2 regions of the Mesorhizobium sp. M1182 genome follow, and region 1 is predicted to be linked to the other one. Evidence: riboswitches for the same ligand, from Rfam matches in the RefSeq annotation. Region 1 holds a riboswitch; the other holds the start of a gene.
The links. A riboswitch is a leader RNA that binds a small molecule or an ion and turns the genes downstream of it on or off. The one in region 1 is predicted to bind S-adenosylmethionine.
Positions count from the first base shown of each region.

Region 2: linked by a shared signal. The riboswitch ahead of metX (homoserine O-acetyltransferase MetX) and the one ahead of NKH33_RS16660 (O-succinylhomoserine sulfhydrylase) in region 1 are both predicted to bind S-adenosylmethionine.

Region 1 covers NZ_JAMYMD010000012.1:64,894-70,318, forward strand. Annotated here, with positions in the region: gene araD1 (AraD1 family protein) at 1-928, shown strand, start outside; gene NKH33_RS16650 (hypothetical protein) at 956-1,408, shown strand; gene NKH33_RS16655 (2'-deoxycytidine 5'-triphosphate deaminase) at 1,426-2,520, opposite strand; SAM riboswitch at 2,656-2,733, shown strand; gene NKH33_RS16660 (O-succinylhomoserine sulfhydrylase) at 2,804-3,994, shown strand; gene NKH33_RS16665 (ceramide glucosyltransferase) at 4,032-5,183, opposite strand; gene apaG (Co2+/Mg2+ efflux facilitator ApaG/CorD) at 5,411-5,425, shown strand, end outside.
Region 2 covers NZ_JAMYMD010000003.1:75,887-81,311, reverse strand. Annotated here, with positions in the region: gene NKH33_RS05230 (RNA polymerase subunit sigma-70) at 1-33, opposite strand, end outside; gene NKH33_RS05225 (SDR family NAD(P)-dependent oxidoreductase) at 76-822, opposite strand; gene NKH33_RS05220 (DUF1330 domain-containing protein) at 1,058-1,378, shown strand; gene NKH33_RS05215 (hypothetical protein) at 1,464-1,670, opposite strand; gene NKH33_RS05210 (hypothetical protein) at 1,669-1,890, shown strand; gene metW (methionine biosynthesis protein MetW) at 1,942-2,556, opposite strand; gene metX (homoserine O-acetyltransferase MetX) at 2,615-3,784, opposite strand; SAM riboswitch at 3,861-3,938, opposite strand; gene hisC (histidinol-phosphate transaminase) at 4,077-5,186, shown strand; gene NKH33_RS05190 (prephenate/arogenate dehydrogenase family protein) at 5,193-5,425, shown strand, end outside.

The DNA.
Region 1 (5,425 bases):
GACCCGCGTCATCAACGGCGCCCGCAGCGTCTATTCGCTGGCGATGGAAGCCGCGCGTACCGGCAGCGGGCTTGTCGCCCTGATCGAGCGCAAGGGCTTCGGCGAAACCGTCGACCTCGACGCTGCCTACAAGAAGGGCCGGCTGCTGTCGCCGATCAACCATCCCGATCCGGCGCATCTCCATCTCACCGGCACCGGGCTGACGCATCTCGGCTCCGCCGCGACCCGCGATTCCATGCACAAGAAGCTCAGCACGGACGGCGAGGAACAGCTGACCGATTCCATGAAGATGTTCCGCATGGGGCTTGAGGGCGGCAAGCCGGCGAAGGGCCAGATCGGCGTGCAGCCGGAATGGTTCTACAAGGGCAACGGCACCATGGCGGTGGCGCCCGGGGCGGCGCTTATGTCGCCGGCCTTCGCCCAGGATGCCGGCGAGGAGCCGGAAATCGCCGGTATCTATGTGATCGGCGACGACGGCGCCCCGTTCCGCGTCGGCTTCACGCTGTCTAACGAGTTTTCCGACCATGTCACCGAGCGTGTGAACTATCTCTTCCTTGCCCATTCCAAGCTGCGCAACGCTTCGTTCGGGCCGGAGATCCTGATCGGCGATCTGCCGTCCGATATCCGCGGCGCTTCACGCATCCTGCGCGACGGCAAGCTGCTTTGGGAAAAGCCGTTCCTGTCGGGCGAGGCGAACATGTCGCACACCATTGGCAATCTCGAGCATCACCACTTCAAATACTCGGCCTTCCGCCAGCCGGGCGACGTGCATGTGCACATGTTCGGCACGGCGACGCTGTCCTTCGCCGACGGCATCAGGACCGAGGCCGGCGACGTATTCGAAATCGAGGCGCAGGATTTCGGCCTGCCTTTGCGCAACCCGCTTGAAATCGAGCAGCCGGTGAAGGTGGTGGTGAAGGCGTTGTAAACTGGTGACATAATTCAGGGGCGAGAAATGAACGGCCTGCGGATTGGCACTGTGTTCGTAAGTTTAGTCCTGTTCCTCGCCTATTTCTCCCCAGCGGCTTACAGCGCCGGACAATGCAGCGCAAAATCCTATCGCGAGGCCCGGATGTTGATGACTAACCGGCTTCTGGCCACCGGCTATTCGAAATCGCAAGTGAGCTTTCTGATGCGCAACGCGGATCGCATGACGTCCGCACTCCGCGCTGACAGACTGAACGACAATGGCAGAGCCTGCGGTGTCGACTCCGCCAGAGCCCATGTGCTGGGATGTATCGACAAGCAGTTGTTCCCCTTGCAGTCCAGCTCAAGCGCCTCACTTGACGACGAGAAGCAAACCAGAGGATTTTGGGGGAAGAAGCGATTGGCAGTGCGAGAACTGCTCTTTATCGGTCAGTTTCATGGCTGCCTTGGCGCCGCGAAAGAATATCTGTTTCGCGGCTGACGGAATTGCGAACAAGCTCAGCGGGCGGCGCGGAAATGCTTGGACAGTTTCAGGCCCTGTGCCTGATAATTCGAGCCGAGATCAGTGCCGTAGAGCGCCTGCGGCCGTTTCAGCATGTGCTCGTAGACCAGCCGTCCGACGATCTGGCCGTGGTCGAGGATGAACGGCACTTCGTGGCTGCGTACCTCGAGCACCGCCCGGCTGCCGGTGCCGCCCGACGCCGAATGGCCGAAACCCGGGTCGAAGAAACCGGCATAATGGACGCGGAACTCGCCGACCAGCGGATCGAAGGGCGTCATTTCGGCCGCGTAGAGCGGCGGCACATGCACCGCCTCGCGCGACACCAGAATATAGAATTCGTCCGGATCGAGCACCAGCTCGCCGGCACCGCTCTTGTAGAGCGGCTCCCAGAAATCGACGACATCCTGCGCGGCGCGCTTGTCGACGTCGACCAGGCCGGTGTGGTGCTTGCCGCGATAGCCGACAAGCCCATCCTTGTCGCCGTCGAGGTCGATCGACAGCGCGATGCCGCCGCCTGAGATGTTGGGTGGTTCGGTGGCGACCAACATTTCGGCGTGGTGCAACTCGTGCAGCTCGTTTTCCGACAAGAGCGCATTGCCGGTGCGGAACCTGACCTGCGACAGCCGCGAGCCGGTCCGCACGACAATCGGGAAAGTGCGCGGGCTGACCTCCAGATAGAGCGGGCCTTCATAGCCGGCGGCGATCTTGTCGAACTCGTGGCCACGGTCGGTCATTACCCGGGTGAAGATATCGAGCCGTCCGGTCGAGCTTTTCGGGTTGGCGGAGGCGGAAATATGGGCGGGCAGCGCCAGGCTCTCGAGCAGCGGCACGATGTAGACGCAGCCGGTTTCCAGCACGGCACCTTCGGCGAGGTTGATCTCGTGCAGCTTCAGCCGGTCGAGCTTGTCGACAACCCTGTGGTCCGGGCCGGGCAAGAAGGAAGCACGCACCCGCCAGGCCTTGTCGCCGAGCCTGAGGTCAAGGCTGGCCGGCTGGATCTGATCGGCATCGAGCGTGCGCGGCGATTTCAGCGCGCCCGTCTGGAACAGCGCGGAAATATCCTGATCGGGAAGAATGCCTGTCTGCCGCAAGGGTCTGGCTCCGTTCGAACGCCGGGCGAGGTCTTGTTCTGTCGCAGGTCCGACCGTGGACGCGTTTGGCACCTGCTTGGTACAACCCTCTTAATCATGCCGGCAATTGACGCAAGCGTGGCGCGGGTCTAAAGCTCGTTATCCCGTGGTGATTTGGCCGGTCGGCTTGCAGCCACGTTAAACAAGTCGCTAAAGGACCGTCGGGCCGCAAGGCCATATGGACCGGTTGCGACTTTCGCGACCGGTTTTTTGTTGTTTGGACCAATTTTGGTGTTTGGATGGAATGATGACCAAGAAGCGCGACTGGAAGCCTCAGACCGCACTCGTGCATGCCGGAACGCTGCGTTCCGGCTTCGGCGAGACCTCCGAGGCGATGTATCTCACCCAAGGCTATGTCTACGAGACGGCGCAAGCGGCGGAGGCCCGCTTCAAGGGCGAGGAGCCGGGCTTCATCTATTCGCGCTATGCCAATCCGACGGTCGACATGTTTGAAAAACGCATGTGCGCGCTGGAAGGAGCCGAAGACGCGCGCGCCACGGCATCCGGCATGGCGGCGGTGACGGCAGCACTGCTGTGCAGCGCCAAGGCGGGCGACCATATCGTGGCGGCGCGCGCGCTGTTCGGCTCCTGCCGCTGGGTGGTCGAGACGCTGGCGCCGAAATACGGCATTGAGGCAACGCTGGTCGACGGCACCGACATCGCCAATTGGGAAAAGGCGGTCAAGCCAAACACCAAACTGTTCTTCCTGGAAAGCCCGACCAATCCTACGCTGGAAGTGATCGACATTGCCGCCGTCGCGGCACTTGCCAATGCGATCGGCGCCAGGCTGATCGTCGACAATGTGTTCGCCACGCCCTTGCAGCAGAAACCCCTGCAGCTCGGCGCCCACATCGTCGTCTATTCGGCCACGAAGCATATTGACGGCCAGGGGCGCTGTCTTGGCGGCATCGTTCTGTCGGACAAGAAATGGATCGACGAGAACCTGCATGACTATTTCCGCCACACCGGCCCAAGCCTCTCGCCCTTCAATGCCTGGACGCTGCTGAAAGGCCTGGAGACGCTGCCGCTACGCGTACGCCAGCAGACGGAAAGTGCCGGCCGCATCGCGGATTTCCTGGCCGAGCGCCCGCAAATCGCCCGTGTCATCTATCCCGGCCGTGCCGACCACCCGCAAGCGGCCGTGGTCAAGAGGCAGATGTCGGGTGGCTCGACGCTGATCTGCATGGATGTGAAGGGCGGCAAGCAGGCGGCCTTTGCCTTCCAGAACGCACTCGACGTCGTGCTCATTTCCAACAATCTCGGCGACGCCAAGAGCCTGATCACCCATCCGGCGACGACGACGCACAAGAACTTGACCGATGAGGCCCGCGCCGAGCTCGGCATCGGACCGGGAACGCTCAGGCTGTCAGTTGGCCTTGAGGACGCCGACGACCTGCTCGAAGACATCGAGCAGGCACTGAGAGTTGCCGGATAAGGGCTGGCCGAACAGAGGCGAGCGGGAACGCGCCCGATCAGGCGCCGGACGGGGTCTCTTCCAGCTCCGCGACGGTCTTTGTCTGGATAGTCATCACGTTGCCGCGCCAGTCGACGGCGCCGCTCAGCCATCCGCGCGCCCAAATGGCGGGAAGCATCAGGTCTCGCGCCATCATCGCCGGGATCGTGCGCGGCGACAGGTGCCATCCCTTGGCCGAGGCCAAGGCGCATTCCGGCAGGTAGGCCGCGACCAGCACGGCGATGGCGGTTGCCGGCAGGCTGACGCCGGCGTCAGCCGCCGCGATCAGCGCAAACACCAGCGGCGGCGCCGCGCCGATCAGGATCTCGGGGGCGAAGAACAGCGCGAAGGTGACGCGGCGCAGCCGCGCCCAGCGCGCCTGCCGCGACCAGATCTCGCCAAGCGTGCGCCGGCCGAGCGGCTGTTCGAAGGGCGAGGCGACAAGATTGACCCGCAGTCCGAGCCCGTTGACCAGCTTGGTCGCGGCCGCGTCCTCGGCGATCTCGGCGGCAAGCGCGCGGATGCCGCCATTGGCGTCGAGCATCGGCTTGTTCCACAACATGCTCTTGCCCTGCGCGAAGCCGAGGCCGAGCGCCTCTCCGGCGTACTGCCAGCGTGCCTGCAGCGTGTTGAGAAAGGCGCATTCGACCTCCCCCCAGAAGCCGTCCGGCCGCGAGCCGATCGGCGTCGAGCAGACGAGGCCGGTGTCGTGCCGCCATGCCGCCATCAGCTGCTGGACGTAGTCGCTCGGCATAAGCACATTGGAATCGGCAAGGATGACCCAGCGATAACGCCCCGCCTCCCAACCCTTCACGCAATTGTTGAGTTTTGGATTGCCGCTGATGCGGTCGTCACCGACTAGAAGGCGGGCGCGAATAGCTGGAAAGCGCGCCATTGCTGCGGTGATCGGCTTGACCACCGGGTCGTCGGCATGGGCGACACAGAAGATGAGTTCGTAGCGCGGCCAGTCGAGTGAGAAGGCGCGCTCCAGCGTCTCTTCGGCAAACGGCTCGACGCCGCGTGCCGGGATGACGATCGATACCGGCGGCGCGTTGGCGGGCGGTGCGATCCTGGCTGGTCGCTTCAGCTTCAGCGAAGCTAACAGGATGCTGGCGAGATTTGAAAGAAGGAGGGCTATGGAAAGGAGGGCGGCTGCGAATGTCGGTTCCATCGAGATCTGGTCACTCCAGAAGTGCCGGCCGCATGACGGCCGTTTTCAACAATTCGACAGAACGCTGAGTCGCCCGGCACAAGCCTGCACACCATCATTGTCATGTGTCACTTAAATGACATTGTTTTTCGGCACCTGCGCTCGAGTCGGGCAAGGAGATGACGCGCATCGTTGATCAAACTGCGCTGAGCGTCGAAAGTTCCATCTACATTGCTTTGGAGCAGTTTATGTACAGTGCCGTC
Region 2 (5,425 bases), on a different contig from region 1:
TGATGGTTGCAGAGGTGGTTGACCGTTTGTCATGTGGCTTCTGCGGTTACGAGCGAGCGTTGCATTACGCGCCCCTCAGGCGGCCGGGGCAAGCCCGCTACCGCTCACCATGAAGGAACTGCCTTGCGGCTGGCCGGTGGCGAGTGCGACCACCGCCCGTCCGACATCGGCCGGCGTTTGCATGTCGGTCATGGCGGCGATGAAGTCCGCCGGCTGGATGCCCATATAGGCCGCTATGCTGTCGACGCCGGCTTTGCCCACGCCGGTTTCCGGCATGATGCGCATCGGCGCGAGCGCCATGAAGCGCAGGCCGAGGCCAAGCCGGTCGGCCTCCTTCTGGCTATGACCGGCCAGGAACATCTGCATGCGTTTTGCGCCAGCATAGCCGCCGGCGTTCGGTGGTCCGCCGGTCAAGGCCGCGCCGCTGGAGATCAGAACGATCCGGGTCCCCGGCTTGAGCGGACGCCGCAGAGCGGCCCGGCAAAACAGGAACGACGCCTTGACGTCCGTGTCCCAATTTGCCGAGAACGCCTTCCAGTTCTGTTCATGCACCGGCGCAGAAGGCGCCAGCGCACCTGCGCAGATCACCAGTACGTCCGGCTCAAGCGCGGCGAAGACCTTATCCGGGGCGGAGTCCATCGTAGCATCGGCCGCAAGCGTCTTCACGCCCGAGACCTCCCAGGCAAATTGCGCCAGGGCCTGTTTTCCGCGGGCGACGGCCAGCACCGTCGCTTTCTCCTTGAGGGCGGCCTCCGCGATGGAGCGGCCGACACCACGGCTGCCTCCGACGACGACGACATTCTGATTTTGCAACGATCCCATGGATCACCTCTCTATTCCCGGCCGCCGGACCATCCAGGCGCGCTCATCGATAAGGACAGCGCAGGTGGGTGGAAATCATCGGTGCCAGGCGGAAATATCTTTCCGCTGACGGCAGCGGCGCGTCGGTTTTGTATTCAGTGTCATTACCTCGGGGGTAATCGACCTGTGCGCGACGTCTCGGCAAACTGCTCCCATCAAGCCGGTTGTCCGGCCTTCGACCACAAGGAGTTACGCCATGACCGCCTACGCCGTCGCCCATATGCGCCAGGTCACGCCGGGACCGCAGATCGCCGAGTACCTGCACAAGATCGATGCCACGCTGGAACCGTTTGGCGGCCGCTTCGTGGTGCACGGAGGCGAGGTGGAAGTCGTTGAAAACACCTGGCCGGGCTATCTCATAGTCATCGAGTTTCCCAACCGGCAGCAGGCACGTGCATGGTACGACTCGCCCGCCTATCAGGAGATATTGCCGCTGCGTACCAGCAATTCCCGGTCCGACGTGGTCTTCGTTGATGGCATCCAGCACCCGCACAAGGCCACGGACGTGCTTGAATAGAGGGAATGATCGGGTACAACCGGCGTCTATGGTGCCGCCATCTATCTGGCGGCACCGAATTTGGATCGCGTCTGCATCGGCAGCTTCACCGCCCCTGCAGCACCTTGATCGCGTTGGACATGTCGCCATGCGACAATGCAGCCAGGTAATCCGAGTAGTTGATCCTGCCGTTCGCGAAGCCGTTCATCAATCGCGTGCAGAACGTGTGTTCCAATCCGGCATCCGGGACGTTCATGAGCGCGGCGAGGTTTGCCCTTTCAACCTTGCCGAACCGCATCTTGAATTTGGTCATGCACCGCTGGATCGCCTGCCGTTTCAGCGCCGGGCTGCCGCTCAACGCGACTTGTCCATTCTGGAAATCGGTCTTCGACGTCGTGCATCCGGAAATCAAAGTGGCCGACATCAAAGCTGTTGCTAATACTAACGTCTTCATTGCTTCCCCCAAACCAACCCGTTTGAGACCTGTTAAAGCAACAAAGAATGCCGGGCAACTTCATTGGATTGAAAATTGAAAATATGGTTTCTTGCGCAGGTCTGAGGTTCGTTGCTTCTGCCTGTCAAACCTATCGTTTCAGCAGGAATACCGCTTGCTGGCCGAAAAAGTTCCAGAACCACCAAGGCATGGAGAAGCCGATCCGCTGGCCGTTGGCGTCGAGCGCGGTTGCCTTTTCCACCGTCGCGCCAAGCTCGTCGCACAGATTGACGAAGTCGCGAATGGTGCAGAAATGGATGTTGGGCGTGTCGTACCAGGAATAGGGCAGGTCCTTGGTCACCGGCATGCGGCCGTTGAAGAGCAGCGAAAGGCGCACCCGCCAGTGGCCGAAATTCGGGAATGAGACGATGGCGCGGTTGCCGATCCGGAGCAGTTCGTCGAGCACCAGCTTCGGATTGCGGGTCGCCTGCAAGGTCTGCGACAGAACGACGAAGTCGAAACCCTTGTCGGGATAGAATTGGAGATCCTTGTCGGCATCGCCTTGAATAACCGACAGGCCGCGCGCCACGCATTCGTTGACGCCGCGCTGCGACAGTTCCAGCCCGCGGCCATCGACCTTCTTGGTCTCCTGCAGCAATTCGAGCAGCAGGCCGTCGCCGGAACCGACGTCCAGCACCCGCGACTGCGGCGGGATGAGATCGGCGACGACTTCGAGGTCGACGCGCTGGGCGCGGTTGACGCTCATGCCTTCGGCTCCTGCCTGGCGCATGATCCTGATCCGAACGGTCCGCAACTTTTCGGGGTCATGCGCCGAGCCCTCTCGCCCGCGCGGCCGAGGCGATGAAGCCCTTGATGGCGGCGAACAGTTCCGGTTCGTCGAGCAGGAAGGCGTCGTGGCCGCGGTCGGTCTCGATCTCGACGAACGATACCGAGGCGCCGGCTGCGTTCAGCGCGTGCACGACCGAGCGGCTCTCCTCGGTCGGGAACAGCCAATCGCTGGTGAACGAAACCAGGCAGAAGCGCGTCTTGGTGCCGGCGAAGGCATCGGCCAGCCGGCCGCCATGGTCGGCGGCGAGATCGAAATAATCCATCGCCCGCGTCATGTAGAGATAGGAGTTGGCATCGAAGCGATCGACGAAGGTCATGCCCTGATGGCGCAGATAGCTCTCGATCTGGAAGTCGGCATCGAAGCCGAAGGTAAGCGCTTCGCGGTCCTGCAGGTTGCGGCCGAACTTGCGGTGCAGCGCTGCTTCCGACAGATAGGTGATGTGGGCGGCCATGCGCGCCACCGCCAGCCCCTTTTCCGGCCGCTTGCCATGCTCGAAATATTTGCCGCCATGCCAGTCCGGGTCGGCCATCACTGCCTGCCTGCCGACCTCGTGGAAAGCGATGTTCTGCGAGGAATGGCGGGCACCGGTGGCGATCGGCAGCGCCGAGAAGACGCGCTCCGGATAGCTGGAGGCCCATTGCAGCACCTGCATGCCGCCCATCGAGCCGCCAAGCACGCTGAACAGCTGTTCGATGCCGAAATGCTCGACCAGCATCAGCTGCGCCCGCACCATGTCGCGGATGGTGATGATCGGCAGGTCGAGCCCGTAGGGCTTGGCGGTGGCGGGATTGGTCGAGGCGGGGCCGGTGGAGCCGAGACAGCCGCCGATGACGTTTGACGAGATGACGAAGAAACGGTCGGTATCGATGATCTTGCCGGGACCGATCAGCACTTCCCACCAGCCCGGCTTGCCGGTCACCGGATTGGTGTTGGCGACATGCTGGTCGCCGGTCAGCGCATGGCAGACGAGGATGGCGTTGGAGCGCGCGTCGTTGAGCGTGCCATAGGTCTGGTAGGCAATCTGGAACGGCGACAGCAGCGTGCCGGCGTCGAGCTTGAGCGGCTTGTCGGCGCCGAAACGCAACACCGGGCTCGACGGCTGGTCGGCCTCGTTGTTGGTTTTTCGCGCGCGCAAAGCGACCATCACATCTCCTTGCCCGGCCTTCAGTTGTCCACCGGTCTGGGCAACAAAAAACCGGCCATGCCTTCGCAAAGCCGGTTACAAGATGCAAACGGCCCTTTAGCAAGTTGTTTAACGTGGCTGCAAGCCGACCGGCCAAATCACCACGGAACTGTAGCCGTTCTTCTATGACTCGCGCATGGCTTCGTCAACGGCAAGTTCTTGATCCCGAATTGCCGGCCCTCGACATTCCGGGCCACGGCTTGTATTTCCGCTGCGGCTTCCGGATGGAGGCACTCTCGACGGATTTCATGAAATGAGTCAGACACCGGATCAGACACGTCCAAAGCCCCGCGCCGGCATCATGGACATCGAAGCCTATGTGCCCGGCAAGAGCGCGGCGCCTGAAGGTGTCGCCAAGGTCCATAAATTGTCGGCGAACGAGAACCCGCTCGGCCCTTCGCCAAAGGCGATAGAGGCCGCGCGCGCGGTCGCCGACAAGCTCGCGGTCTATCCCGACGGCAGCGCCATGCGCCTGAGGGAAGCGATCGCCGAGGTGCACGGGCTCAACCCGGCGAACATCGTCTGCTCCAACGGCTCCGACGAGATTCTGGGCCTGCTGGCGCAGACCTACCTCGCGCCCGGCGACGAAGCCATCATCACCGAACACGGCTTCATGGTCTACAAGATCTACATACAGTCGGCCGGTGCCGTCCCGGTGACGGTCAAGGAGACCGATGAACGCGCCGATATCGATGCGATCCTCGCCGCGGTGACGCCGGCTACCCGGATCATCTTCCTTGCCAATCCAAACAATCCAACCGGCACCTACTTGCCGTTCCAGGAGGTGCGCCGCCTGCATGCCGGCCTGCCGCGAAACGTGCTTCTGGTGCTGGATGCAGCTTACGCCGAATATGTCCGGCGCAACGATTATGAAGCCGGCGTCGAGTTGGTGGGCAGCGCGGAAAACGTGGTCATGACCCGCACTTTCTCCAAATTGGGCCTGGGCGGGGCGCGGATCGGCTGGATGTATGCGCCAATGCACGTCATCGACGCGATCAACCGCGTGCGGGGACCCTTCAACGTCAATGCGACGGCAATCGAGGCCGGCATCGCGGCGATCCGCGACCGTGCCCACATCGAACGCAGCGTCGCGCACAACGAGACCTGGCTGGCCTGGCTGAGCGAGCAATTAAGCGGGCTCGGGCTGCGGGTGACACCGAGCGTCGGCAATTTCATCCTCATCCACTTTCCCGAGGACAAAAAGCATTCGGCGGCGGCCGCCGACGACTACCTCAGTGCGCGCGGCTACATATTGCGGCGCGTTTCCGGGTACGGTTTTCCCAACGCGCTGCGCATGAGCATCGGCACCGAAGAGGCCAATCGCGGCGTTGTCGCAGCACTCGCGACATTCCTGAAAAGCTAGAACACCATGACATCACCGATGTTCGAAAAAATCGCGCTGGTCGGCATCGGCCTGATCGGCTCGTCGCTGGCCCGCGTCATCCGCCGCGAGGGGCTCGCCGGCCAAATCGCGATTTCGACGCGCAGCGAAGCGACGCTGGCACGGGCGAGCCAACTCGGCCTTGGCGACACCTATACGACGGATGCGAAAGAGGCGGTTCGCGATGCTGATCTGGTTATCGTTTCGGTGCCGGTCGGTTC